2 linked regions of the Pyrobaculum calidifontis JCM 11548 genome follow. The protein of the gene in region 2 binds, or shares a complex with, the protein of the main gene of each other region. Links are inferred from orthologs where the notes say so. Each region holds a gene or a part of one and is shown on either strand. Other genes may lie near its edges.

Region 1 (14,335 bases), 340 kb from region 2 along the record:
AACGACATATTGACATTGAGAGACAGCGGGTGGATAATCGCTATGGCGGAGACTGTACAAGAGGCCTTTGACTTAACTCTTCAAGCCTTCAAAATCGCGGAAACCGTGGTCCTCCCAATGGCCGTGGGAGTAGACGGGTTTATACTCTCGCATGCAACAGAGCCTGTGGAGATTCCACCGCAGGAGCTCGTGGACAAATTCCTGCCGCCTAGGAGGCCAGATGTGCCGCTGGCTTTGCGCCCGGGTAATGCAATAACTTTCGGAAATCTTCCCTCTGACAATCGGATACATGCTAGGCACAAGGCGGCGATATATCAGGCACATCAAGAGGCAAAGGCAGTGATAACACAAGTGGACAGGGAGTATGGAAAAATGTTTGGACGCGGCTACCAAGGCCTTGTGGAGTGGTACAAGGCAAGTGACGCCAAGTACATTGCCGTGTGTACCGGCGCCTGGTGTAGTGATGCAAAAGATGCGGTAGACGCCTTGAGAGAGAGGGGCGTCCCAATTGGGCTAATGCGTCTGAGATTCATAAGGCCGTTCCCACGCGAAGAGGTGGAGAAGCTAGATCAATACGACTTAGTCGTTGTATACGATAGAGACATAACGCCGGCGGGGGGGATATTGGGGATTGAGGTAAAATCGGCGCTTAGGAGGGCAAAAGTGGTTAACATCATAGCCGGAATAGCGGGGGTGGACTTTGACAACCGCAACTTCTACGAAACTCTCCAAAGGGCGTTGGAGGGCAAGTACAGGGACGTGGAGGTGGTAATATGAGCTTTAGACTAGACCTTCTGCCAAAGAAAAAGTACGTAGTTCCTGGCAACGCCGCTTGTGCAGGCTGTGGAATGATGATAGGGCTCAAGATATTGGGCATGGCGCTGGGGGAGGAGTCTGTCCTAGTTATACCGGCCTCGTGCGCCTCTGTTGTACAAGGCCTTGCGCCTAAGTCGGGCGTGGCAATGCCGATTTTAAATGTCCCATTTGCCTCCTCTCCAGCCGTCGCGACGGGGATCTCAGAGGCGTTTAAAATGCTCGGCGTGAAGGGCCACGCCGTGGTGTGGGCCGGCGACGGCGGGACTGCTGATATCGGCTTTGCCGCACTAAGCGGCGCCGCTGAGAGGAATAGTAATATCATCTACATAATGTACGACAACGAGGCGTACATGAATACTGGGATACAACGGAGTAGCTCTACCCCCCGCACAGCGTGGACTACTACAACGCCTGCTGGAAAACGTGAACGCAAGAAAGATGTGGCGCTTCTCATGGCCATGCACGGGGTGCCCTATGTTGCAACAGCCAATATAGCGTACCCCCAGGACTTCTATAGAAAGCTTAAGAGAGCCGCGGAAATCCAGGGCTTCAAATTTATACATTTGTACACGCCGTGTCCTCCGGGTTGGCGTTTTGACCCCGCTAAGACGGTGGAGGTGGCTAGACTCGCCGTGGAGACTGGCGCGTGGATTTTGTGGGAGTACGACAACGGCGTATTTAAGCTGAATCCCCCCAGCACAGTATACGCAGATAAGTCAAAGAGGAGGCCCCTTAAAGACTACTTGAAGCTACAGGGGCGCTTCGCCCATTTGACAGAGGAGGAGATAAAGGCCTTAGAGGAGGAGGTAGACGCCAAGTGGAACACGATATTAAAGCTCGCTAAGCTGTAGGATCGAAAAGTTTTTATATACACGATTTTTGTAAAGCCATGTCACAGCAGGCGCCAAGAACAGGAGTCCCCGTAATGATTTTGAAAGAGGGGAGCCAGAGGACCACTGGCGTAGATGCAAGGAGGTCTAATATACAGGCTGCAAAAGTTATAGCGGAGATCTTGGCTACATCGCTAGGGCCTAGGGGGATGGATAAGATGTTGATTGACGCCTTCGGAGACGTCACCATAACCGGCGACGGCGCTACGATTCTAAAAGAGATGGAGGTCCAGCACCCGGCCGCCAAATTGCTCATCGAGGTCGCCAAAGCCCAAGACGCCGAGGTTGGCGACGGCACTACGACGGTGGTGGTGCTCGCAGGCAAGCTACTGGAGCTAGGCGAGGAGCTACTTGAAGAGGGTATCCACCCCACAATTGTAATTGACGGGTACAAGAAGGCGGCGGAGTACGCCTTGAAAGTTGCTGAGGAAATTGCGAAGCCCATAGAGCTCACAAAGGAGCAGTTGCTAAAGGTGACGTCCAGCGCGCTTTCCTCAAAAGTTGTCGCAGAGACGCGCGACTACTTGGCAGGCCTCGTCGTAGACGCCGCGCTGCAGGCTGTGGAGATGAGAGACGGCAAGCCGTACCTTGACTTGGACTGGATTAAGATTGAGAAGAAGAAGGGCAAGTCCATCTACGAGACGCAGCTCATCAGAGGCATAGTGTTAGACAAAGAGGTGGTGCACCCCGGCATGCCTAAGAGAGTGGTCAACGCCAAGATAGCCGTGTTGGACGCGCCGCTTGAGATAGAGAAGCCGGAGTGGACTACTAAGATAAGCGTCACCTCGCCTGACCAGATAAAGGCCTTCCTAGACCAAGAGGCCGAGATTCTCAAGAGCTACGTGGACCACCTCGCCTCTATTGGCGCAAACGTGGTAATTACACAGAAGGGCATCGACGAAGTTGCACAACACTTCCTTGCCAAGAAGGGCATCTTAGCGGTTAGGAGAGTCAAGAGGAGCGACATAGAGAAGCTCGCCAGAGCCACGGGCGCTAAGATTATCACAAGCATAAAGGACGCAAGGCCGGAGGACTTGGGCACCGCCGGGCTAGTTGAGGAGAGGAAAGTAGGCGAGGAGAAGATGGTCTTCGTAGAGGAGATACCCAACCCGAGAGCTGTCACAATACTGGTGAGAGGCGGTAGCGACAGAATACTGGACGAGGTAGAGCGGTCTCTACAAGACGCGTTGCACGTGGTAAGAGACCTATTCCGCGAGCCGAAGATTGTGCCAGGAGGTGGCGCGTTCGAGATAGAGGTGGCAAGGAGGGTTCGCGAGTTTGCGAGAAAGCTGTCTGGCAAAGAGCAGTTAGCCGCCCTGAAGTTCGCAGACGCTCTTGAACACATACCCACAATACTTGCGCTCACTGCCGGCCTAGACCCAGTAGACGCCATTGCAGAGCTTAGGAGAAGACACGACAACGGCGAGATCACCGCCGGCGTAGATGTCCACGGCGGAAAGATTGCAGACATGGCCGCGTTAAACGTGTGGGACCCGTTGCTCGTCAAGAAGCAGGTCATCAAGTCCGCTGTCGAGGCGGCCATAATGATACTGCGCATTGACGACATAATCGCCGCCGGCGCCGCCAAGAAGGAGGAAAAGAAGGGCGGCAAGAAGGAGGAGGGAGAGGAGAAGGAGGAGAAGGGGGAGTCTAAATTCGACTAGTTTTTCCACACCCCAAAAAGTTAAATACAGTTTTTACCTTCCTCGCCGTGGCCGAAACCCTTTCTACAACAGAACTCCTGGAGAAGATAAACCGCCTTGTTGATTTACTAGAGCGCGCATTGGTAAAAAGGGAGCTTTATCCGCCTAGGCTGACTAAGTACGAGATAGCCCGCATAATAGGGGCTAGGGCCACGCAACTGGCGATGGGGGCGCAGCCACTTGTGGATGTAAGGCAACTGGGCACAATAGACCCAGTGCTCATAGCCATGGAGGAGCTGAGGCAGGGGCTTCTAGACTTTATAATTGTAAGAGAGCTACCTGACGGGAGGGCTATACGTGTTACGCTGAAGGAGCTTCTCGACCTTGAGAAATCTGTTTAATCGGCCTTATAACTACAGCATTTCCATAGTAGAGAAACTCGTGGCCTCCCTTAACCATCCTTTTTTCAAATCCCCCTAGCTCTACCTCGTCCATGACGTAGTATATAGTGTATTTGTCGGTTTTATACACCTTGTACTTCACGCCTTTTGGGAGTTCCACCGACATTAGCCCCCTAGGAAGAGACTTGCCAGCTTCTCCTCGTCCAACTCCTTGGCGGCTCCGCTGTACTTTATCCTACCTGTCACAAGCACGTAGGCCCTGTCGCCTATTTCAAGGGCCTTTCTGGCGTTCTGCTCCACGAGAAGGATGGAGATGCCCAACTTGTCCCTAATCTCTTTAATGGCGTGGAAAAATTCGCCGACGAGCTTAGGCGCAAGCCCCGCGGTGGGCTCGTCCAGCATCAACAGCGTCGGCTTCTTCATGAGGCCGAGGCTTATTGCAAGCATCTGCCTCTCGCCGCCGGAGAGAAACTTGGCCTTCCTATCCCTCAGCTCTCTGAGTTTTGGGAACAGGGAGTAGACCTCTTCGATTCTCCTACTAACCTCGTCTCTGGGCAGGCCGATAGACGCCGCGAGTAGGTTCTCGTAAACTGTCAACTCGCCGAAGACGTTGGGCGTGCCGAAGTTGTTGGGCGACTGCATCACGTAGGCGACCCCCATCTTCATGACCTCGTGCGGCGGCTTCCCAGTTATGTCTCTACCAGACAGCACCACTCTGCCCCCGAAGACGTCCGCCATGCCCACCACGGCGTTCAACAACGTGGATTTCCCCGCGCCGTTGGGGCCAAGCAGTACCACGATCTCCCCCTGACGCACGACCAAATCTACGCCAAATAACACGTGAAATTTCCCATACCCAGCGTCAAGCTTCTCCACTCTCAAAACCTCCGCCGACACGAGGAGGGAAATCGGAGGAGTTAATAAGCGTTAATTGTTTTATACTTGAAAAAAGGTGGTTCTATGGCGTCCAAAACTCTCTACATAGCAATTGTCGTTGTTGTAATATTGCTGGCCGCCGTGGCGGCGCTTCTGCTAATGGGAGGAGGCCAACAGCCGCCTACTCAAACAACAACCGTCCAACCCACCCAAACTACCAGCCAAAAGGTGTTTAAACTTGGGGCCCTACTGCCTCTCACAGGCGGCTTCAGTAGCTATGCAAAACTTGCACAATGCGCTGCGCAACTCGCAATCGACGATCTAAATGCCGAGTATGGGAGCAAGGGCATAAAGTTTGAACTATACGTGGAAGACACGCAACTTGATCCAAACATCGCACTACAGAAGTTACAGTCGCTGTACGCAAGAGGCGTGAGGGCGGTACATGCGGGGTTGACCAGCAGAGAGGCGTCAGGCGAGAAGCCCTTCGCAGATCAAAACAAGATCATACTATTCAGCGCGTGGTCTACCTCAAGCCTCCTAGCCATACCCAACGACTGGCTATATAGAATAGTTGGGACAGATGCGAAGCAAATAAAGGCCATCGGCGCTATTATAAAGCAACTGGGCGTAAAAAACGTCGCAATAATCTATAGAAAGGACACATACGGCGAGGGGCTATACCTAGAGTTACAGAAGGAGGCAAAAGCACGTGGATTTAACTTAGTAGCCGCCGCGTCGTACGACCCAGACCCCAAAGTTTTTCCACAAGCAGCGCCAGAGGCCGTGAGGTCAATCTCCTCTAAGGTAAAAGACCTAGTGGGGCCGGACTTTGCACTAGTAATAGTGTCTTTTGAAGACGACGGCTCCGTCGTATTAAAAGCCATAGGCCAAGACCCAGTTCTCTCAAAGGCCAGACTCATAGGAACAGAGGGCATGGCGTTCTCCCCCATCTTGCTCAAGGAGGCGGGAGACGTCATGGCCAACGGCAAAATCATAGGGACAACCAACTGGGCCTTACCCACGACCCCAGAGTACCAAGACTTCTACAAGAAGTTCAAAGCCAAGTGCGGCGCCGAGCCCATAACCCCCGCGCCCCAGTCATACGACATAATCAAAATGCTAGGCGAAATAATGGCCACAATAGGCACAGACGACCCAGACAAGGTACGCGCCACGCTCGAGCAGTGGGGCAAAGAAGGCAGATATAAGGGAGCCACAGGCGTAGTGCTACTAGACGAAAACGGCGATAGGGCAAACCCCAATTTCCTACTATGGGGAGTCACGTCGAAAAACGGCACACTTACCTACATAGAAGTAGGCTACTACGACTATGACAAAGACACCATAACATTTACACAAGAGGGACAACAATACTTTAAATAATATAACAAATTTTATATAACACTTTTTCCCAAGGCCCAAACTCTAGTAAAATCAAGCAACGGTTTAACGAGTCCACTACCATAAACACGGGCGCACCTTACTGACTCAGAACCTCGCCTTTGGCCCTTCTTGCAGGAAACAAGAGGGGGTATGCGGGGGGTGGGATTTGAACCCACGCAGGCCTACGCCACAGGGTCTTAAGCCCTGCCCCTTTGACCTGGCTCGGGCACCCCCGCCGATAGTGAATACACACGGGGTTTTAAACTTAACCCGTGGTCCGGGGCAAAGATGGTGTCAAAGCTTATAAACAGTCTATGTAGTTAATCACAGCGGCGGTAGTCTAGCCTGGTTTAGGATGGCGAGGGCGCAACCCCCACAGGCCTCCCAAGCCGTTGATCCCGGGTTCGAATCCCGGCCGCCGCATGTCTGAGTTTTACCACGCCGTGAGACGCCGGGCTGGTTTTTAATATTCCGGGCTTCTTCTTTTCGTGTCTAAGGAGCTCATAGTGAGTAAAATTGAGAACGGCACAGTGATAGACCACATACCCGCTGGCAGGGCTTTGATGGTTTTGCGGGTCTTGGGGATAACTGGGAGGGAGGGGTTGCGCATCGCCCTTGTGATGAACGTGGATTCGCGCAAGCTTGGTAAGAAGGACATCGTCAAAATTGAGGGGCGGGAGTTGACGCCAGAGGAAGTGAATATAATCTCGGCGGTAGCGCCAACCGCCACTATAAACATTGTGAAGAATTTCGAGGTGATTAAGAAGTTCAAGGTGTCGCCCCCCGAGGTGATAAGGGGGAGATTCAAGTGCCGCAACCCCATGTGTATAACAAATGCGCCTAGGGAGCCCGTGGTCCCCACGTTTTACCTCGTGAAGAGAGAGCCTCCCCTCTTTGTATGCGCATACTGTGGCCGATATCACGAGCTTAGCGACTTGATATGAAGGCGTTAATTGACGCTGGCGTCGTCAAATTTGGAAGATTTGTCCTCTCTAGCGGCATTGAGAGCCCTTTTTACGTAGATTTGCGGAGGGCCTTGGGGCACCCGGACTTAGTCAAGTGGGTGGTCTCGGGATACCTCTCTGCGCTCTCTAGGCTAAAGTTCGACGTTTTGCTGGGAGTTGCCACTGGGGGAATACCCTACGCCTCCATTTTGGGCTACCTTCTACAAAAGCCGTTTGGATATGTGAGAGCAGGGGCCAAGGGCTATGGAACAATGCAGGCCGTCGAGGGGGCAGATGTGGCGGGGCTAGCCGCGGTTGTTGTAGACGACGTGTTGACCACTGGGAATAGCTTGATAAACGCCATAAAAGCCGTCAGAGAGGCCGGGGGCGAGGTGGTGGGCGCCTTGGTGTTCCTAGACAGAGAGCAGTGCGGGTCGCAAAACGTTAGGAGAGAGACGGGAGTGGAGGTCTTCAGTGTGTATAAGATGAGGGAGCTTTTGGAGACATTGAAGCCGTATATCGGGGAGGGGCACTACCGCGCCGCGGTTGAATACTTGGCTAAATGGTCTTGTTAACCCTCGGCAAGTTGCTACACTTCGTACATCCCGAAATTAGCCACAGGCTGGGGGCCCTGTTGTTCTCAGCCCCGTTGCCCAGCTGTCGATGTAGAGAGAGGTGGCGTATAGGCGAGGTGGAGGTGTGCGGCCCAGTGGGGGTAGCCGCTGGCTTAGACAAGGGAGGGATGTACGCCAGGTTTCTCTCCTTCTTCTGTCCCGGCTTCGTGGTCGTGGGCTCCACGCTCCCGAGGCCTAGGCGGGGCAATAAGCCGCCTAGGATGGCCAGAGTGCGCCCCTACTCCCTGGTGAACGCCATGGGGCTCGGCTCCCCCGGCCTGCCCGTGGTGGTGTCGAGGGTGGCCAAGGTAAACTACCCGCTCTTCATAAGTCTAGCAGGCTTCACCGCCAAGGACTTCCTAGTACAACTGAGATTTCTAGAGCGGCACTTTAAGCCAGCGGCCGTTGAGATAAACATTTCAAGCCCCACGTACAAGGGCTTTTGGAAAACCGCGCCGCAACTGGCAGAGGTGGATATACCCATATTCTTGAAGGTGGGCCCCTCTGCCGACTTGCCGTCTGCCGTGGCACAGGCGAGGAGGGCAGGGTGGGGCCTCGTTGTGACCAACACCATCCCCGTCGAGGACCGCCGAATTAGCGTGGGGCGAGGCGGCCTCAGCGGCTTGCTGTTGTACAGATACGGCTTAGAGGCATTGAAAAAGGCTAGGCGCCTCGCAGGGAAAGATATTGCGATTATCTATGTCGGCGGCGTCTTTACCTGTAGACAAGTGAGGGAGGTTTTGGCCTACGCAGACGGCGTCGAGGTCTTAACCGCCGTGCTGTACTTCACCCCCGCTATATTGAGGTGGCTTAACCAGTGTGGACGCAGTTGACATTGGCCCTACGCGCCGCCTCCACCAACGACCTTATGCCGCGCCAGTGGGAGCCCACCCAATAGACCCGGCCACAGGAGATACAACGCCAACATTTCTCGCTGTACACGACATGGCCGACGATTCGCCCAGCTTCTCCACAGTCTATTTCCACTAACTCGCCGCCGCATATGGGACAAGCAGTTTTTACAAACGGCGGAAGGCCCATGGAGAGAAACGCTGCAATCCACTTAACGTGGTCGTCGGTCCTAAGCAGAAGGGCCGGCCCCCTCCTAGCTCTGAAGACCTCCTCGTCGCGGGTTACCACTAGGCACTCCGTCCGCAGAAGCTCGGCATCGTCGAGGTCGGGCGCATATGCGACTCTTAGCCCAAACACTATGCGCAACAGTCTGGCAAGCCAACCGAGCATCGAGTCCACGTATATACAATCGAGGCGCAGAGGCCCCTTGTACAAACAGTCTACCACGACTTAAATATCTCCCTTATCTCCTCCCAAGACAGCGGCGAGCCCTTGCCCACCTCAGACACCCTCGAGGGGCCGGGCAAGGCCGCCACTATCTCATCAACGTTGCAACCGCCCCACTTCTCCGCCAACTCCTTCGCCAGCCTACTCTTCTCAACGTTCCCAGGGGTCACCACGACGTATTTCTCCGCGAGTAAGGGAGCCGACTTAGGCGGCGCGGCGACCACTCTCGCCGCCTCGCCGTCGCGTCTACAGCCCACGGCGAGTTCCAGTCTCACGTTTCTCACATACTCCCTCTTTCCATACACCATGAACGACCCCCTCGCCAAGTACTGGCCGGCCGGCGGCTGCTTAGACACTTGCTCCCCCCTGGCGTAGTAGACGTCGATCGCGTGAATGCCTATCTTCCACGCCCTGCTATACGCCGCGGCGAACTGGGCCACTTGGTGCACCTCAAGGGGGTCCTCTATGGGTGGCGCTATTACCACAGAGGCGCCGGGGATATCCGCGTGGAAGAACAGGTAGTGATCCTTTAAGTACTTCCGGACAATGGACTCGTTCTGAGAGGCATCGCGGCCGCCCAACACCGGCCTCTTCCCAGTGGTCACAGTCCAGTGGTACTTCTCAAACCACTCCCTCTCAACCACAGCCTTGACAGACGACTTCACCTTCTCCTCCGCCTTCCTCTGCTCCTCCACCAGCTTAGCCAACTCCCCCCTCATCTTGTCTAGAACTGCCTGCGCCTTGGCCGCCTTCTCCTCCAACTCCTTGGCCTTCTCAAACAAGGCAGAGATTTGGCGCCCCAACTGTACATCTCGCCTAATCTCCACCTCGTCGCCCTCTGGCAGAATTATCTTTACTCTAGTTCCGTCTACGTATACTACACGTATACTTGATTCGGAGCCAGCCAAGGCTTGCTCTACCTCGTACTTATACACTAACAGCCTATGGGCAAGAGCTTTGAGCCTCGCCGCCTCGCCTCTGTACTCAGGAATTTTCCTCTCCAACTCCTGTATGCTCGCCTCCAGCCGCCTCCGCCTCTGCTCTAGCTCCCGCGTAGCCGACGCCTTAGCCGCCTCCAGCTCCAGTGGGCCAAAGTAGAAGTCGAGGGCAACCCAGAATGAGTCAAACCGCCTCACCTCGTCGCACTTGGCGGCCACAGGCACAATGGGGAGGACGGTCACAGCGGCGCCGCCCCTTATGCACACAGACGGCTCAAGCCTCCCCGCCGCCACGTCGTCCACGATTTTCTTCAACGCGGCGGCTAGCGCGTGGGGGTCAACGCCGGCTCTAGCAATGAGCTCATCGGCGAACTCAGGTCCAGTCCCAACTCGCCTAATCAAGCTACGCCTCACATCTGACGGATCTATCGCCTTTGCCACCTCCTCCACCCCGGCCCTCAAGACGTCTACAAACACAGCGGGCGGATAGGTGTAGGGAGCCCCCGCCTTGAGCTCCCTGTCCTTCCCCCTATAGCTGTGGAGAAGCCACACAACTCTGCCCTCCCTAACCGCGACAACGTTGAAAGGTTCCAATAGTTCAACTACGAGCGTCCCAGTCTCAAAGTGGAACTCCACAATGCGGTCAAACCGCGGGAGGCCAACCCACGTAAGCCGCTCGCCGCGGAAAAGCCCCCTCAAAGTCTCCGCCCCCTCATGCGTCTTCTCAGGAATTAGCCCAGTCAAAGAGACCCTATGCCTAGTGATAGTCACAAAACCCTGGCCAAACTTAAAGAGGAATCCCGCCGCCGTCCTGTAGACGTTTTCCACATGTGCTCCAACAAGCCTCGACATCTCCACAGACGAGGCCAATAAGTCAAGCGCGGTTAATACAGTCTTCACAACCAAACGTCAACTCCCGGCTTTAAGACAGTTTAACGCCGTGGCGCTCCAACACCTCCTTCATAAACAACGCATCTTTGTCCAACAGGGGGGATTCGCAGATAAGCGTAATAGCCATGTCCCTTTCAGCCAACTGTTTTGCAAGCGGCTCAAAGGGCGGCCTCCCCACTTCAACAGGCTCGTGCTCGTCGACAAATTTCCCATTGCGATATCTAACAGACGTGAAATGTGTATGCATATGCCTCCCCGGGAACTCCCTATTCCACAAATCGAGGACAGCCCCATAGTCGATAGTTCCGTTGTTCCTCGCGTATAAGTGCCCCCAGTCTATCACGGGGGTGACAAACGTCAACTCCTTTGCGAGAGAAAACGCTTCCTCCACGCTCCCAAACTGGTTCTTCCTCGCCGTGATCTCCACGCCGATGTAAACGCCAGAGGGCTCGCCCGCCTCCCTATACGCCTTAGCCAGCTCCTCCCTCACCTTTTCATAACACCCAGAGGGGCCGAGCTTGCCATAGTAGGCGGCGTGGACGACAACGACCCAGGCCCCCATATGATACGCCCTGTCTAACGAGTCTACAAGCCTCTGCCGAGACTTCTCCACCTTATCCGCCTCATCCGAGCACAAGTTAATAAAGTACGGCGCGTGGACAGACAACAGTACTCCGTGATCCTGAGCGGCCTTGCCAACCTGTTTAGCGAGCTCGCGCGACATGCGGACACCCTGCACGAACTCCACTTCCATGGCGTTTAAGCCCAGCTCTCTCACCACTCTGACTGCGTCCAGCGTAGACTTCGCCTTCACCACGTACTGTGGGATGCCGGCTGGACCTAACCACACCTTCGCCATGCTCTACATATTATATTACCTAATTAAGTTTCAGCCGTGATGGAGGCCCCGCCATTTGACAAAAGCTTGGGGATGCAATACTACGCCACGGACACTTGCCCGGCCGGGGGCCGTATCAAGGAAAGGGTGGAGGATTTCGTCGTGGAGGAGATCCTCAAAGACGGCACTGTTGTCTCTGTCAACGGCGTTGCGCTCACGCCGAGGGTTGGGAATTGGACGTGGATTCACGTCGTGAAGAGGGGCGTGGACACTCTTAAGTTTGTGTTAAGGTTGGCCAAGGCTCTTGGGGTAAATCCACGCGACATATCTATCGGCGGCATAAAGGACACTAGGGCGGTCACTTCGCAGATAGTGTCTGTGAGGGGAACCGTCTCCAGCCTGCCCCAGATCCCCGGGGTAGAGTTCTTAGGCATGTGGCCGATGGATAGGCCTATTACGCCGGCGGAGATATATGGGAATAGATTTACGATTGTTGTCAGAGGCGTGGATAGGGCGGACTGCGCCGCTGAGGCGCTTGCCGCTTTGGCCAAGACGCCGATTCCCAACTACTACGGCTATCAGCGCTTCGGGACTGTGCGCCCCGTGGGCCACCTCCTCGGCCTAGCCCTCTTGAAGAAGGACGCCGAGGCGTTCTTCGACGTCATGTTTTGTAAAATATTTCCGCGGGAGTCCGAGGCCGCCAAGAGAGCGAGGGAGTTGGCGTGTAGGGGGGAGTACGCCAAGGCGCTGGAGGCTTTTCCCAAGAGGTTTCTCGAGGAGAGGGCTTTTCTGAGGAAGCTGGTGGAGGGGGCGGACCTCTGGAACGCGGCGATGGCTATACCGGGGCAGATCCTCAAGATCTACATAGAGGCTGCCCAGTCCTACGTCTTTAACCTCTTTCTCTCGAGGCGGATGGAGCTGGCGCCGCTGGAGCCCGTGGAGGGGGACTTAGTGGACGTGGGGGGCCAAGTGGCGTACTACGTGGAGGGCCTCGCGGGGGATCTCGTCTTGCCCGTGCCCGGCGCGGGGGTTAAGATGCCGAGGGGCAGAGTGGGCGAGGCTCTTGTAAGAGTGGTGAAGGACCTAGGCCTCGACCCAGCCCTCTTCTTGAAGATGCCGAGGGGCTTGAGGGCGTATGGTAGCTATAGGCGCGCCCGGCTGGACGTAGGCCAGCTGGAGTACAAGGTCGCCGGCGGCGAGGTGGAGATACGTATGACTCTGCCGAGGGGGAGCTACGCCACTGTGGTATTGAGGGAGGTGGTGAAGCCGGTCGACCCCGCCGCGCATGGGTTCTAAAACATTTATTTTACCGTCTAACTTGGGGCGTGGTAGTGGCACTGCCGGCGGACGAGAGGCCTCCGGTGCCTAAGAAGGACGCGTTGATAGTTTTGGCGGTCCACAGCTACATCCCCTCTCAGGCAAACCCCCGGGCCGAGCTCCTTGAGACAATTTTACAGATCTTGGAGGGGCGCCACGTGTCGCTTACTTTCTCGATGCCTAAGTCCTACTTTGAAAAGGCCGTGAAAGTGATGGGGCTAGACAAACTGGCGGCTAAGTACGGCGCCAAGATAGTGATGCCGCATCAAAGTGCCACATATAGGCTGGAGCTTCAGTCGCCTCTGGGCAACAAGGTCCGCGTAAGAGCCCTCGAGGCAGCCTTCGACGAGTCACTACTGAAGATAGTCGTTGCGATGCCCGTCAGCCACCCCCAGACCATTCTCTACTCCACGATGACCACCGCCGCGTTGCAGATACTGGAGCCGAAAGATTCGCAAAACCTCTACGAGGGGTTCAGGGCCTTGTACAAGTACATCGCAGACATATACAAGCTGGAGAAAAACACCCTCTGCATCGCCGACGGGAAGTACGTCATCGAGGGAGACGGCCCCATCAAGGGCTTCCAGCGCTACTGGGGGGTGCAAGTGGTGGGCGAGAACTGCGCAGAGGTGGACTACGTCGTCGCGAGGGGGCTGGGGGTAGACCCGGGGGACTTGGGCTACCTCTACTTCTACTACGATGGGGCAATACCCAAGATCGACGTTCCAGAGCTCGTCGAGAAGAACCGGCTAAATATTAAACTGACGAGCAACGTTGGCATACTGCTCAGTTGGAAGAAAGGCTGATGATGAAAGCGTTGGTGGAAGAACGGTGACTGACGACGGACGGACTGACGGCCTCCGTGGGAAAAGCTTATAAACTGCGGCTGTAGGGGGTGCTATGGCAAAGCGTGGCGGCAAGAGAACGGTAGGCGTCCCGTATAGGTTCCACGTGACTCCTGGCATATTTATGAACAGCCTAGTCCCCGTGGCTGACAACTCTGGCGCGAAGCTGGTTAGAGTGATAGGCGTCGTTGGCCACTACTCTAAGTCTGTGCATAGGAGAATTCCGGGCGCCGGCGTGGGTGACATGGTGGTAGTTGTGGTGAGGGAGGGGAAGCCCGAGTTGAGGAAGCAGATTTTCAGGGCGATAGTGGTTAGGCAGAGGAGGCCCTACAGGAGGCCGGACGGCACGTGGGTGGCGTTTGAGGACAACGCCGTTGTCATAGTTACGCCCGAGGGAGACCCGAAGGGCTCTGAGATACACGGCCCCGTGGCCATGGAGGCGACGCTTAGGTGGCCCACAATTGCAAACCTAGCCTCCATAGTGGTTTAGTTTCACTCCACTCTCCCCACGCACTTTGTTAAACACAGCATATTTATCTACGCAGAGTCAAAACCACGTGGAAGCGGCTGTGGAGATTTTAATCCCGCGGCTTAGGAGGCTTAGCCCGGCGAAGAGGGCCGCCGCCCTGTACAAGCT
Region 2 (14,293 bases):
GCTTGGGATTAGGATTCTTGTCGAGAGCAGGGAGGAGACCGCGTCGAGCAGTAGCGCCAAGCTTGAAAAGGGGCTCACCTTGGGCGAGGTCGCTGAAATACGAGACGAAGGTGAAGAGTAGGGCGCTTCTCGCCTACGTCGGCCCCAAGGAGCAGGCCCTGAGCAATAAAATTGAGGAATTCGTCTCGCTGGCGGAGGCCGCGGGCTTTGACGTTGTCGACGTTGTTACACAGTTTGGCAGACCCGACACCAGGTTTTACCTAGGCACAGGCAAAGCGCGGGAGGTGGCGCTCCGCGACTTTGACATATTTGTCGCGTACCACACTTTGACTCCCCTACAAGTTTTCAACTTGGAAAAATTGTTTAAAAGGAGGGTCTTGGATAGAGTTTACTTAATACTTACAATTTTTGAAAAGAGGGCCGGAAGCACAGAGTCTAAGTTGCAGATTGAACTTGCACGGCTTAGGTACGAGCTCCCGAGAGTAAAGGAATATCTGCGGAGAGCAAAGATGGGCGAGCAGCTGGGGTTTATGGGCGCTGGCGAGTACATAATTGACGCCTATTACCGCCACATGGTCAAACGCATGGCCACGATAAAGAGAAAGCTTGAGGAAGTTAGGAAAAACAGGGCCATGCACATACAGCGGAGGAAGAGGTCGGGCGTGCCAGAGGTGGTCATAACCGGCTACACAAGTGCGGGGAAGACTACCCTCTTCAATAGGTTGACCAACGAGGACAAGCTAGTAGACGGCAGGCCCTTCGCGACGCTGGAGACCTACAGCAGGGCCCTAGACTTATGGGGCAAGAGAGTTGTGATCACAGACACAATAGGGTTCATAGACGACTTGCCCCCCTTCCTAATAGAGTCGTTTCACTCGACTCTCCAAGAGGTCACAGAGGCAGACGTGGTGCTACTAGTCGTAGACGGGTCCGATCCGCCTGGCGAGCTTAGCAGAAAGCTTGAGACATCTATGGAGACCCTGGGAGAGGTAGGCGTCTCAAGGGACAGAGTGATCCCGGTTGTAAATAAAGTGGACAGGATAGGCATAGGGCGTGTCAGAGAGCTGAGGTCTGTGTTAGCGAAGTACTTCACTTGGTTTATCCCCATATCAGCGCTTACGGGCTTCGGCATTGAGGCGCTAAAGGCCGTCCTATTCTTCAAGGTGCCGGGCTACATTTTGACAAAGACACAGGACAGAGAGGCAAGGGGGCTACGTGTCGGAGATGTAGTGTTCGTGCCAATCCCCGAAGACGCGGGGAGGTTCTAAGCTTTTAAAGCTGGGCAAACGTCGCACATGTGAAAGACGTGTATCTTTACATAGTTGAAAAAAGCGTAGCGCTTGAGTTCGACTCAGCCGAATACGGCAGATTGGCGAGGAAGACCGTGGAGCTCCTCTATGATAGGAAGGAGGAGCTCACCGACGACCGAATCGCAATCCTCCTCAACATTTCAACAGCCGAGACGAGGAGAATCCTACAGTACTTAATGAAGCAGAACTTAGTCGGCGTGAAGAAGAGGAGCACAGAGGACTATAGGATCGAGTATACGTGGTATGTAAACGACGAGGTGATATCTCAAGCAGTTAAGTATAGGGCGAAGGTCGTGAGAGAAAAAATTTCGCTTATGATAAAGGCTTTGACAGAGGAGGCCTTCTACGTCTGTCCAAACTGCTTCATGCGGTACCCCGTCGAAGAGGTCATGGAACGGGGAGGAGTGTGCCCAATATGCGGCTCACATCTCGAGTACGTGGAAAACGTAGAGGAGATAAATAAGCTCACCAAAGTCTTTGAAAAACTAGACAAGATATGAGGGTGGAATTTAGGATCTACAAGCCTGTGGAAGACTACGAGATCTTTGTCACAGGCTTTGCCGGAATCGGCATTGTAGGCCACATAGCCACCAAGTACATATCGAGGGGCTGCGAAGTCGTCGGCGTGGTAAGATACCGAGGCGAGCCCCCCATTGTGTCAATTGAGGGCGGGAGACTTGTGCTACAAAACGAGATTTTCTCCTGCGGCAGACTCGTCGGCGTGGTAAACAACTACGGCATACACGAGGCCGCCCTCTACGACTACACAAGGGCACTGGCCAACTGGGTCGCGGCTAACGAGTTCAAAGTGGCCGTCCTCTTCGGCGGCTTAGACGGGAGGCTGAAGAGGGGGGACGAGCTACTCCGCATTGTCTACACCTCGGCCTATGAGAGGAGGGGACTACCTACGGGCGGAGCCAAAGTGCTGGAGGCTGGGCTTCAGGTGGTGGGGCCCTTGGCCCTCCTCACCTCGTTCTTCGAAGAGCTAGACTTCCCAGCTCTCGTAATATTGCCCTATGCCGACGTAACGAGGCCAGCCGACCCATATGCAGCAAGCGTGGCGCTTGACTTCTTCTCAAAACTGTACGACTACCCAGTAAATACAAGCGGACTAAGGCAGATGGCCGAAGAGCTTGAGAGAGAGCTAGAGGAGGCGCGTCGTAGGCTAGAAGAGCAGGCAAAGCGCGAAGAATCTAAGCTATATATCTAGCATCCTCTATTGAAGAGAGGCGCCTCACGGCTTTCCCCACTAAGGGAATATCTACGCCGTAGGTATATATTTCGTCGTATCGGTTTAGCCACTCGTAGAGGCGCGCCCTCGCCTCTTCGCTCTCGCCCTCGGCCTCGTTTTGGGACAGGGGGTACACCTCTGCCAACTCCTCAGGCACGGCGCCGAAGACGGGGTCGTAGAAAATTATGTGAACACGCTCGCCTACTAGCTCTTTCAGATATCGGTATTCCCAGCTCCGATTGTACGGCTTTGTGCTCGCTTTAACCACGAGGGCCTTTTTCGACGGCGGATCTACGTTTTCCAGTCTTGTGAAGTGTCGAAGCGGCTCTGGTCTTGAGGGTGAGGTGTCGTGGTAGAAGAAGAGGCCGTGGGGCTTTGGGTGCGTCTCTGGGTCCAGCGCCTCGATGTAGCGGCGGAATTTGCTTAATTTTTTGAGGAATCTGTATAGGGAGGGGTGTGCCCGGGCTTTCGCCTCTAGGTACTCCCAGAGTGTCCCCTCGTGGATCCTCTGCCTTATCTCCATCAGCTCCTCTCTGAGCACCGCAAGGTTGTGCTCTGCGATTAATAGGGTGCGTTCTTCGCGCGGCATTTCTCTGAGCTCTTTTACCGGCGTCTGGCAGAGCTTGGTGCTACAGGGGAGGTACTCCGACTTTGCGTCATCGAGGCGCAACGTCCTGTCTCTCAGCATTATTCTCCCGTCTCTCGCGTATAGTATATACGACGCGCTGTCAAAGAGGTCTACTCCCAGCGCGACGGCAAAGGGCAGTATTAGTGGGTGCCCCGCGCCGAAGAGGTGCAAAGGAGCGTCTCTAACCATGGCCATCTTGGCCTCTAGGACTATCTCAAGTATTGTATCAAACCTGTACTCCTCGAGGAGGGTAGTGGGGCTACCGACCGCATAAATGGGAAAGCCCATTTGGGAGAGCTCTCTTGCAGATCTCCTCAGTAGGTCGAGATAGGTGGCTCCCTGTATGGGGGCCACCACTAGCATGTCTAAGTCTTTTAAGAGGCGCGTGGCCCTCCTCGCCCTTCTTAGCGTTTCTTCCACTTTCAACAACGCGCTGTGGTAGGGCTCTTCATAGTCAAAGGGCAGGTCCAAGATTACGCCTATGTCGCTCCCGATCTTGTGTTGATACAGCAGAATCTCGTCTGGGTCTACGTCGACTGTGCCATAGCGCAGAATTTGGTACGCCCCGGAGTCTGTCATGACGACCCCATCCCACTTTAACAACCTCTTTACATTTACATCGCCGCCTTTGGCAAGCCTATATATGAAGTATGAGTTGGTGATTACTTGCCCGAAGTATCTCTTTAATACCTCGCTCGGCACCTCTTGCTTCCTCGGGTCAACCACTGGGAACAACGCCGGGGTTTCTACCACGCCGCTTTTCGTATAAAGCCTGCCGATCCTTCCCCCCAAGTCTTTCGCGACTATTTCAAAGACCCCCATATCAGTCCAACTCGACAACTTCGTGCTCAGAAATCACCTTGGTCTTGTCGGCGTTTGCCTCAGGCCCCAGAGCCACGAGGTAGTGCCGCACGGTGCTTAACCACTCGGGCTCCTCCACGGCGTAGCCCTTCATATAGGCCTCGTTTGCGATAGACACCATCTGCACCACCAGCGGATGTACCGCCCGCCGAGAACCGGCAGGAACTATATCGATAATGTTCTCTGGCAAAGTCCGCACGGACTCCTCCAGCTTCGCCAACCTCCTCCGCGCTATGTAGGTCTTAACGCGGCTACCGACAACCCGCCTGCTGTACTTAGCCACTTTGACCATAGAGGTTGCTAATCCCAAAAGCCCTAGCGGGATAGTGGCCATCCCCAGTATAAATGCCAAGGAGAATGCGACTACCGACAAGAGAGCTATAAATATTAGTAGAGCTTTCATGTCCTTTATAAACACACCTCCAAGGACGGCGAATATGCCTATGGCGGCGGCTAACGCCAAGTCTATCATAGCAACGGTATGACGTAGCACTTGTCCACTGCCACAAGCTGATATTCGCCCATTTCTAACCTCTCTACGGCCTCACGACACGACTTTAGGAGCTCCGCCTTACGTTTTATAAAGTCGTCGATCCTCTTGTCCCTGCCTGCGAGAGCCGCGAGCAGTTCAAGCTCGCGCTCTATGGCGGCGAGCAGATCCTTAGGCCTTCCGTAGAGCAACATGCTTCTGCCTGTAGTAGTCCATCACAGCCTCGGCCACCTTCTCTGCGTCAAAGACGCCCTTCTCCACCAGGGAGGATAGAAGCTTCGCCCTCTCCATAATTTCCTCATATCCGCCTAGCCTCTGCAACCAGTAGGACCTCCTCAAGTCTACTTCGACGCTGTCTGTGCGGGGGTCGTACCAGCCCACGTTTATGAGACCGAATTCCTCCTCCTTTATTTTTATCTTGCCCGGCGTGGCGTAAGGGTAGGCCCTTAGCCAGACGACCTCAGTTATCCCAGTGACGCGCCTGCCGAAGTCGAAGCGCCTAATGGTCGCCAGCACGTGGAAGGCGGAGAGGTGTTCCGGCGAAACTCCAATGGCCTCCCCCGTGAGGCGCATAAAGACCTCCATGAGATCCTCCGCGTGGAACGTTGTAGCGCCGCCGTGGCCTGTCAATACGCCTTGGATTAATTCATGTATCTCACGGCCGCGGCTCTCGCCTATGACAATTATGTCGGGCCTGGCGCGCAGTAGGTACTTCACTAGGTCGATTAAGTATATGGCTGACTCAGAGCCTGGCAGGCTCTTCATGTAGTCGTACATGGGAGATGTGAAGAGCATTACGACGTTTTTAAAACTCGGCGGCACTCTAATCTCAGGTGTCTCCTCTGCGATGGCCAGGCGCTTGTGCGGGAGAAGGACTAGGAGCGCGTTTAGGAGCGTGGTCTTACCTGTGCCAGTTCCGCCGATCACCATGACCGACTTGTGGTGTTCAAAGAGGTACCAGAGGTAGGCCATGGCCAGGGGGGATATGGTGCGCCTCTTTATGAGCTCCGTGGGTGATATGGGGAATGGGGGCTGTACACGCACTGACACATACGGCGCATTTCTAGCCACTCTCCCAGACATGGCAGTGGCGAAGCGCAACAGCGCGCCGTTTCTCAAGCGTATGTACGTGTCTTGGATGGGGTACTGCTCGTTGAGCGGGCGCCCCGTCTCGGCGTATACCCTCCCCACAATCTTTATCAAAGTCTCCCTGTTTGTTGGGACGACGTTTGTCCTTATGTTATAGCCGTAGTCTCTGTGGTCTACGTATATCGGCGCGTCTATACCGTTGATGTTTATGTTTTCAAGTCTCACGTCGTACAGTATCGGGGTGAGGTACGAGTAGTCGGCGGCCTCCAGCTGGACGTAGTACCTCACTGCGGCACGCAACTGCTTGGGAACGCCTATGTCGGCCATGGCCATTTCAATGAGTTTGCCCAACTCCTCTCTACTTACATTAGGCCTAATTATCTGGTGAGCCGTGAGGTACTCCACAACCTTATACGCATACTCACCCACTTTGTCCGAGTAGGGAAATGCGTAGGAGACATTGTAACAGTAGCCGTCTTCTGAGGCAAATATCTGAATCCTAGCGCCCTCCGACTGATACTCCTCCACAACCGTCCCTTTGCAACTTTCGACGCGGAAGTCGAGCATATTACACTGTGAATATAGATTTTGTGGCCATCACCGCTAAGAATATCGCCAGATATAAAAGCGCCAAGTAGAGCAACCCGCCGCGGGTGGAGAAGCTTATCTTGGAGAAGAGGAAGTAGTAGCCCAGCGACATTATGCCAAGGGCGGCGTATAGAATCCCCATGCCTGTCCCGCCTACTGCGGCGCCCCCATAAATTTTGGACATGGCCTCTGTCAGCGTGATCATGGCCGTGTTGACAAAGGCCACCATGGCGGCCCCCGCCAGCGCCAGAAATCTTGTCACATTTAAAGTTCTGCCAATCTCAGTCCGGTACTCAAATAGCTTTGCCACAAAGTTCTGTAGCTGGTCTATGGTGGCTCTTGGCAGTGTGCCAAGCCGGTGAATGTCGAAGAGCATCCGCACAATCACCGACATGACGGGTTGCATATCTTTTAACACGACGTCTTCAAGTCTGCTGTCGCCGACTTTCATGGCTTGTAATATAGCGGCCGCCTTGTTGTTAAAGGGGCCGTAGTCTCCGAAGGTTATTGCGGTTTCAACAGCTCTATAAACTGAGGGGGCCCTCTTCAGCTCGTCGAATACCGTGTATATAAAGTCCATGAAGCCCCTCTCGAAGGCTCTGGCATTTACCTTCTCTCTCGCTATAATCCACCCGGCGACAGTCACTCCAAACGCCAAAAGCGGCGCCGCCGTAGAGAAACTCGGCTGTATAAAGGCCGTTAAAATCATGGCCGTCGCCGCCGCCACAGCGAATATGATGGGAAGCAGTTTGAACTCCATTTTCATGAGCGGGACGTTTATGAACAGCGCCATGACGACGCCCAAGATTGCGGGAAGCAGGCCGCCCATTAGTAACAACAGCGCAGGGTTTCCTCTGCCAATAACCACCGCTGTGACAGAGAGCATGGCAAGTCCCACGACGAGCGAGGAGATCAGCGACGTGAGTCTATCCATGCGCCTCTGCATCGCCGAGGCAAACTCCACTGTGTCCATGTCCATGTAGAGAGACAGCTTTGCCACAATGTCTTCCCCAATCCTCAGCGAAGTGTATAAAGAGTTGAAACGGTATACAAGTTTCTGAGGCGCCAGCTTCTCCACCGCACGCTTCATGGCATCCATGGGCTCCATGCCTATCATCTTGGCGTTGTTCCACGCAGCCAGCGCCAACGTCCTAACCCCCGGCAACTCTCGGTAGCGCGTCATCCTCTCAATCAAGAGGTTGAGGTGGGCCTTTGTGGCAAAAGCCATTTGGACAAGGGCTGTGAAAAACACCATCTCTGTCCCCAACATCTCCCTAATAGACCCCGCCCTGACTGACACCAGCAACTTGGGCAGGAGGAAGACCAAGGCGCCGACACCCAAGAGGAGGGGGCCCAGCGGAAAAGCGCCAAGCAACACTAGCACAGCCCCGCCGCCCACGACGGCTAAGCCGAGCAAGTTAAACAGCCTAGCCGTGCTCCTAAACCTAAGGGGGTCTAAGTCCGTCTTCTCAATCCCACGGAGTTGCCACCTAGTCAAAAAGTCTTGCACAAGCAACTACGCTTATGTTGTATTTATTTTTTGCTTTGTAGCTCCCCGTGGCTACAGTGGGCGCGCCATGATGTAGGCATCTTCGCCGTCGCTGTAGTAGCGGGGGATCCTCCCCACGACTCTAAAGCCTAGTTTTTCATAGAGCGAAATAGCCGGCGTGTTAGACACGCGCACTTCTAGGTATACCTCAGTCGTGTCGTAGTAGTTTTTCAACGCTTTAAGGGCCCTAAGCATCATGGCTGTGGCAATGCCCAGCCTCCTGGCCTCAGGCAGGACCCCCACTGAGACTATGTGGCCCTTCTTGGCCGTCTTACCCTTTGCGATGTAGCTCCATCCAAATTCGACACGCGACATCACGTAGCCGACTACTTTGCCCCCTACCTCTGCGACTATGAAGGCCTTTGGGTATTGCTCAATATGTTCTACGAAGAACCAAGGGGGGTAGTTCTCCGGAAGCACCTTCCTGTTTATCTCAATTACCGCGTTTAAATCCCGCATAGTCACCTCTCTTATCACATACTCCGTTTTACCATCTTTGCCAAGAAGTTTCTGCGGCCCGTCTATCGCTATCTCGGATATCATGGCGGAGATAGAATTAGGTATATAAGTGCCATTCTCAGAGGCACGCCCAGCGCCGCTTGGATGAAGTACTTTGCATGTGGCGTAGAATCTATCCTATGGTCGATTTCGTCGACCCGGGGCAGTGGATGTAGCACTATAAGCCCCCTCTTGGCGTTCTTTAAAAGCTCTAGTGTTACCCTATAACTACCCTTGACTCTTTCGTACTCCAGTGGGTCTAAAAAGCGCTCTTTCTGTATTCTGACCACGTATAACACGTCTAGCTCATGTACCACCTCTTCTACGTTGGTGTGAAAGCTCATTTTTACGCCTTTGTCTCTCGCGTAGTCCACGGTCTCGGCCCTCGGCCTTAAAAACTCTGGCGAAATAAAGTAGAGCCTAACGTTGAAATTCGCAAGAGTCTCCACTAGGCTGTTTATCGTCCTGGCGTTTCTCAAGTCGCCCATCAATCCCACGTTGAGGCCGTCAACGTGGCCGAACTCCCTCCAGATTGTGTACACGTCTAACATGGCCTGCGTGGGGTGGTTGTACGCCCCGTCGCCCCCATTGACAACAGGGCTTTCGGCCACCTCTGCCGCCAGCTTGGCGGCCCCCTCGTACTTGTGCCTAATTACTATGACGTCGGCGTATGCGTCTAACATCCTTATCGTGTCAGCCAGCGTCTCACCCTTCTCAACGCTTGTGCCCTCCGCGCTTCCAAATCCTATGACGTCGCCGCCAAGTCTCTTCATCGCAACCTCGAAGCTGAGCCTAGTCCTAGTTGATGGCTCGAAAAAGGCCGTAGCCATAACTTTGCCTCTGAGAAAGTCTACACGCGATTTTGCAAACTTCTCCATGTACTTGGCCATTTCGAAGAGCTCGTACAAGTCTTCTCGACTGAAGTCCCGAGCCGAAATTACGTCTCTACCGAACCACACGGCGTATAGTTATTAAAGAGTTTTAAGAGTGGAGCGCGTGCATCCGGTAATAGTGGCGTTAGATACCGACGTGTTAAAGGCGCTGGATGTGGCAAAAGCCCTAAGAGACGAGGTGGCTGGATTCAAGGTGGGGTGGGACCTCATACTCGAGGGCGGCATATCTATTGTGAGCGAGATTTCCAGATATGGAAGTGTTGTAGTAGATGTAAAGATCGCAGATATTCCATATATATCAAGTAGATTAATAGATAAGTTTATAAGGAGGGGCGCTTGCTGTGTAATTGTACACGGCTTTCTATACCCCTCGAACGTCAACGGCAAACATGTATACGTCTTGGCAAAGATGACTGTTCCCACTATGTACGACTATGTATGGGAAAAGCTACTAGACGAGGTGGAGGCGGTGAGGGGGTTTGTACTGCCGGGCAACCAGCCTGAGGCTATTAAAAAGGCGCGTGAAAAACTGGGATGTAAATACCGCATAATAGCCCCCGGCATTGGCGCACAGGGGGGGAGGCCTGGAGAGGCCATTGAGGCAGGCGCCGATTTTGAAATAGTGGGCAGATATCTGTTAGAAGACCTCTCTAGAGTTTCCCACTGGGACAGGCTGAAGCCCACGTGTTTTACATCTCCCTAGGTCGGCCTCTTTAAATGGTCTGGAAATTGCCATGACTCGGCTTTTTTCGCCAAATGCGTTAGATATTTGTAGATGCCAGGGTCGCTACGCGCCTTATCTATAATTGCGTCTAAGATTGCTATTAGTTCGTCGTACACCTTTCTGTCCACTGGATAGGGAACTCCATCTTTTCCGCCTACGGCAAAGGCGAATTTAAATGGGTCTATGGCTGGGTCGTTCCAATCCGCCGGCGCCTTAAATATGAGCTCTGCCACTAGGGAAAGCGCCCTTAACGTCTTTGGGCCAACCCCATACCTTAGTAACAACTCCTTGAAGTCTGCCACGGATTTAGGCGGCGGCAGATTTCTTACTACAGTTTTTACATCGACGTCCACTTTCACATGGGGGTGGAAGTACGTAGGGCCGAAGACGGTTTGTCCACGCAGTATGGCTAAATACTTTGCCACCTTGTAGGGGCCCTCGTTTACGAGTTCTAGGACGACTTTGCGATTTTCCTCGCTACGTCTGGAGGCTAGGTTTAACACGTCCTTCCTCCTAATTCCAATTATTCCAGTGTGTGGGTCGTTGAAGTAGTCCTCTGTTGCTAGCCAGTGGTATCGCCTAGCCATTTTAACCTCTGGGTTCATGCCTTGTTGAACTACGCTCCACTTGCCGCTTTCTGAGACAAAAAAGGCGTGGTGGTATATGGTGTAGCCGTCTTGCACTAACGCGTTGTCAACCTTAGCGGTTAGCCTCGACGCGTTAACCAAGGCTGATGCATCTAGGTCGAAGTGGCGAGCAATGTCTGCAAGTTCCTTGGGTGTGTCGAGCGCCCGTCGACCTTTGCCGCCTGCCACGCGGATTGGGATATCGGAATTTGCCAACACTTCTTTTACAACGGCCGTAGTTACCGTGGTGGAGCCGCTACTGTCGTAGTCCATTCCTATCAGGTTGTTAAACGCTTGGAAGAACACGGGGTTTGAAAATCTCTCCACAACGCCGTCTGGGCCATATAGGTCGTACATTATGCGCAACGTGAGCCTGGCCAATTTTCTCATTCTGTCAAACAGCCACGGCGGGACGTGGCCCGTGTGAAGAGGCAAATCGGCAACGCCAGTTGGCCTCACAACTTTGTATTTATTCATGCATATAAATTCCTGATTCAACGATGCCGTGACCGTGTTTAAGGCGTACGATATTAGGGGCGTTGTAGATGTTGAACTGACGATGGACCTCGTAGAGAAGATCGGCTTCGCCATTACAAAGTTCTTCCAAGGAAGCGACATAGTCGTGGGGATGGACGTGAGGACGCACTCGTTTAGAATTGTAGAGGCTTTGTCGAGAGGACTCACCGCTGGAGGAGACGTCGTCTTTCTCGGCACATCAACTACTCCTATGACGCACTACGCCTCCTACACGTTGGGCAAACCGGCCGTCATGATAACGGCCTCGCACAACCCGCCAGAGTACAACGGCCTAAAGATAATGAGGCCCGGCGGACTAGATCTTGAAAGCCACGAAATCCAACAGTTAGCCGCTTTACTGGAGCCTCCGCCAGAGAGGAGAAAAGGCGTAATCTATGTATACGACGCACTTACAAAATACACAGACGAATTAGCTAAGAGGTTCGGAAGGATAGACATGTCTATAGGATTTGACCCGGCCAATGCGGCCGGAGTTATACTCAAGCCACTTCTCAAGGCGACTTTTAAAAACGTCGTTGCCATAAACGACTACCCAGATGGACGCTTCCCCGCCCATCCCCCCGACCCCGAGAAGGCCGAGAATTTAAAACAGCTACAGGAACTAGTGCTGTCTCACAAGTTAGACGCGGGCGTGGCTTTAGACGGCGACTGTGACCGAGTGGGAATAGTCACGGCTAGCGGCAAAATCTTTAGGCCTGAAAAAATGGTCTATGCGCTTCTCAACTATTACGCGAGACCGGGAGATGTGGTAGTGCTAGACGTCACTATGCCTCTCTACTTGGAAAAAGTGGCAGAGGAAAGGGGGGTCAAAATTGTGCGACAGAGGGTAGGCCACAGCTTTCAAAAGCCCACGGCCCTGCGCGTCAACGCGCTGTTCTGGGCTGAGTATAGTGGACACGTGGGGTTTAGAGACCACCACTATTTCGACGACGGCATCTACGCGGCGCTCCGCCTGTTTACAATTTTAACAGAGGCCGGAGTTACGCTCGACAAAGTAATAGAAGAGGCCCCAAAGGTGTACGAGGAGAGACTCGACATAAGAACACAAAACCCCAGAGCAGCCGTGGAAAAGGCCAAAGAAAGAGCCAAGGGGTTTGAAATATACGAACTAGACGGCTTAGACATACGGACAAGGGATGGCAGACTGCTAATTAGGCCCAGCAACACGGAGCCCGTGGTGAGGGTTAAGATAGAGGCCGAGAACAGGGAGGGCCTAGAGAAACTGAGACATTTGCTCTCTCAGCTTATCTCATAAAGCATTTGCGGCTTCCCGTATATGAAATACGATGGTCTTTGCGCAAGAGCGGCCCCCAGTATGATAACTGCATAGGGTATACAGACCGACTCTGCACACACAGAGTTGCCAAAAGAGACCTTTGGCACTTTGAGATGCCTTAAGAGGTCTGTCTCCTCATGCGTTATCTTCACCTTCAACTCCTTTACGCTGTTTAGACGCTTTACCTCGTCTAAGACTTTGCGCAACGTAGTCCCATCACATGGACATATCACGACGTCTTCTAACTCGTCGAGTTGGGGCCAGTAGGAGGCCCAGTGTGGCACGTCGATGACGTTAGGCTCCACGTAGCGCCCAGTGCCGTCCGTGCCTTTCTCTAAGCGGTTGCCGAGGTTATAAAGCCAGTTAGCCTCTACAGCAAGTCTGACTAGGAATTTATCTAGCGCATCTTTCACTCGCCCCGCATCTTCTAACCCGTCCTTTGAAGCTATGTACATAGCCAAAAGCCTCCCCTGGTCAACCACGTGGCCATCTTTCACAGCCCCGTATAGGTGCCCAACGGCGTAAACGTTGCCCCCGCCCACCGCCCTCCCCGACTCGTCTACTGACAGAAGTTCGCCGTAGACAGATCTCCTAGGCACAAGAGAGTTGAGCTCAAAACTGTAAAAGACGCGGTACCCCATCTTCATGGGGACGTACGGATTCACCATTCTAACAGCGGACACTATCAGATCGACCTTCATCTCCCCTTCCTCCTCCTTTCCTCTCACTGTTTTTACCCGGTACTTCAACGCCCCGCTCTTATACCCCGTCAGCCTTGCCGATGTGATAATGGGAAAGTCCAACCTCGACTTAACCTCCTCGTAATACTTAACGTCGCGTAGATATGCGGAGTTGTCCATAACAACTACGTTGTTGCCACGGCGTCTTAATGCAATGGCCGTCTTAAGCCCCCACTCTGAAGATCCCCACACTACTACGTTTAAACCGTTTGGAGGATCTTGCAAAACTTCCTCAGCCGTTTTCTGTGGCACCTTTGTGCTACCGGGGAAGGTTATTGGCACATCTGCCCCGCCAGTCGCCAAAATTAGGTGTTTATACTTAACCTTGTACCTAACGCCATTTGTATACACATAGGAACCGTCAAAGAACCCAGCCTCTACGTCAAGCTCATTTGCCCTAGCAACAATGGCTTGAATCTCTTGAGAGGGGTCAACAAGGACTCTGTGGCCCCCCAGAGGTCCTGTATGGACTATTTTGGGGCTGTATCCGTATTTTTTTAACTCCAGTGCGGCCACTATGCCGCCGACGCTACCTCCGACTATTAACACGTCTACGTTAAGCTCCTCCTCCCGTGTTGCTTGGGGTACGCATTGAATTGCCGATTTGCAAGCCACGGCTTGTGCTGATTGCCTTATTAAAACTATATTCAGCGCTTTGGATCCTCGTCACGGCTCGGCGCGTTTTTTCATCACATTTATTAACGTCTCTCCCAAATATATGCGTGTACTGGGTCTCTCAAGTCGTATATCAAGGCATATGTTAGGGGAGATAGCACTGCGCTTGAGTGCCTCCTAGCCCTTGGGCTTATTGAGAGGGGGGAGCCGAAGTCCAGGGGCTATGTCTTGTACAAGGCTCTGAAATCTGGGTTAAATGTCGTAGACGCAGTCAGGAGTTTGGAGTGGAGAGATTTTGAGGAGCTGCTGCGTCTGATATTTGCAGATTTTGGATACAATGTTGCGGCGAATGTGAGATTGAACTGCGGCGGCATCGCCGAATTTGACCTAATAGCCTGGAATAAAGAATTGGCCATTGTGGTGGAAGCCAAGCGCTGGAAGGTCGGCGGTGCAAGGTGGCAAGAGGTGGCACGGCGGCATTTAGAGAAGATGAGGCGGTGCAAGCTAAAGCTCCTTGCCTTTGCCCCCGCCGCGGCGCCCCTTGTAGTAACGTCCACGGCCACTAACTTTATTGCCGGCGGAGTTCCTGTAGTCTCTATTGAAAATGTAGGGCACTTTCTCACCTCTCTTGACTACCT

The links.
Region 1: the proteins of pyrB (region 2) and pyrI are in contact, whole or in part, in a crystal structure (PDB 2BE9), measured with the Sulfolobus acidocaldarius proteins. The link is inferred for Pyrobaculum calidifontis JCM 11548 from one-to-one orthologs. Residues at the interface, in WP_011278411.1 of Sulfolobus acidocaldarius: Asn83, Leu84, Ala85, Asp86, Arg89, Lys103, Tyr104, Asp105, Gly106, Ala107, Arg109, Phe110, Glu113, His127, Arg169, Glu192; in WP_011278410.1 of Sulfolobus acidocaldarius: Asn115, Tyr117, Cys118, Ile119, Asn122, Asp123, Val124, Glu125, Ala126, Arg141, Glu143, Tyr144, Cys145, Glu146, Ile148.

What each region holds. Positions count from the first base shown.
Region 1 is NC_009073.1:1,641,205-1,655,539, forward strand. The notes cover bases 5,442-8,228. They hold pyrI (aspartate carbamoyltransferase regulatory subunit), read left to right. Parts: upstream 5,442-6,500; coding sequence 6,501-6,956; downstream 6,957-8,228. Other genes in these bases: PCAL_RS09380 (ABC transporter substrate-binding protein), read left to right, coding at 5,442-6,012; pyrE (orotate phosphoribosyltransferase), read left to right, coding at 6,953-7,531; PCAL_RS09405 (beta/alpha barrel domain-containing protein), read left to right, coding at 7,519-8,228. Outside these bases: PCAL_RS09350 (pyruvate ferredoxin oxidoreductase), read left to right, coding at 1-777; pyruvate synthase subunit PorB, read left to right, coding at 774-1,667; thsA (thermosome subunit alpha), read left to right, coding at 1,706-3,370; PCAL_RS09365 (DNA-directed RNA polymerase subunit K), read left to right, coding at 3,418-3,750; PCAL_RS09370 (hypothetical protein), read right to left, coding at 3,710-3,916; PCAL_RS09375 (branched-chain amino acid ABC transporter ATP-binding protein), read right to left, coding at 3,916-4,647; more of PCAL_RS09380, read left to right, coding at 4,711-5,441; more of PCAL_RS09405, read left to right, coding at 8,229-8,403; PCAL_RS09410 (Mut7-C RNAse domain-containing protein), read right to left, coding at 8,381-8,869; ribosome rescue protein RqcH, read right to left, coding at 8,863-10,707; PCAL_RS09420 (TIM barrel protein), read right to left, coding at 10,730-11,557; tRNA pseudouridine(13) synthase TruD, read left to right, coding at 11,594-12,832; PCAL_RS09430 (DUF362 domain-containing protein), read left to right, coding at 12,862-13,659; PCAL_RS09435 (50S ribosomal protein L14), read left to right, coding at 13,754-14,188; PCAL_RS09440 (hypothetical protein), read left to right, coding at 14,256-14,335. UniProt on the Methanocaldococcus jannaschii protein: Involved in allosteric regulation of aspartate carbamoyltransferase.
Region 2 is NC_009073.1:1,983,698-1,997,990, forward strand. The notes cover bases 7,245-9,989. They hold pyrB (aspartate carbamoyltransferase), read right to left. Parts: upstream 9,204-9,989; coding sequence 8,286-9,203; downstream 7,245-8,285. Other genes in these bases: PCAL_RS11410 (hypothetical protein), read right to left, coding at 7,245-7,707; rimI (ribosomal protein S18-alanine N-acetyltransferase), read right to left, coding at 7,759-8,289; PCAL_RS11425 (orotidine 5'-phosphate decarboxylase / HUMPS family protein), read left to right, coding at 9,241-9,840; PCAL_RS11430 (DUF763 domain-containing protein), read right to left, coding at 9,837-9,989. Outside these bases: PCAL_RS11370 (multiprotein bridging factor aMBF1), read left to right, coding at 1-121; GTPase HflX, read left to right, coding at 111-1,268; PCAL_RS11380 (transcription factor), read left to right, coding at 1,298-1,810; PCAL_RS11385 (proteasome assembly chaperone family protein), read left to right, coding at 1,807-2,520; tRNA guanosine(15) transglycosylase TgtA, read right to left, coding at 2,504-3,991; PCAL_RS11395 (hypothetical protein), read right to left, coding at 3,993-4,502; PCAL_RS11400 (hypothetical protein), read right to left, coding at 4,499-4,714; PCAL_RS11405 (type II/IV secretion system ATPase subunit), read right to left, coding at 4,692-6,176; more of PCAL_RS11410, read right to left, coding at 6,178-7,244; more of PCAL_RS11430, read right to left, coding at 9,990-10,946; PCAL_RS11435 (phosphomannomutase/phosphoglucomutase), read left to right, coding at 10,993-12,279; PCAL_RS11440 (FAD-dependent oxidoreductase), read right to left, coding at 12,264-13,655; PCAL_RS11445 (restriction endonuclease), read left to right, coding at 13,884-14,293. UniProt on the Methanocaldococcus jannaschii protein: Catalyzes the condensation of carbamoyl phosphate and aspartate to form carbamoyl aspartate and inorganic phosphate, the committed step in the de novo pyrimidine nucleotide biosynthesis pathway.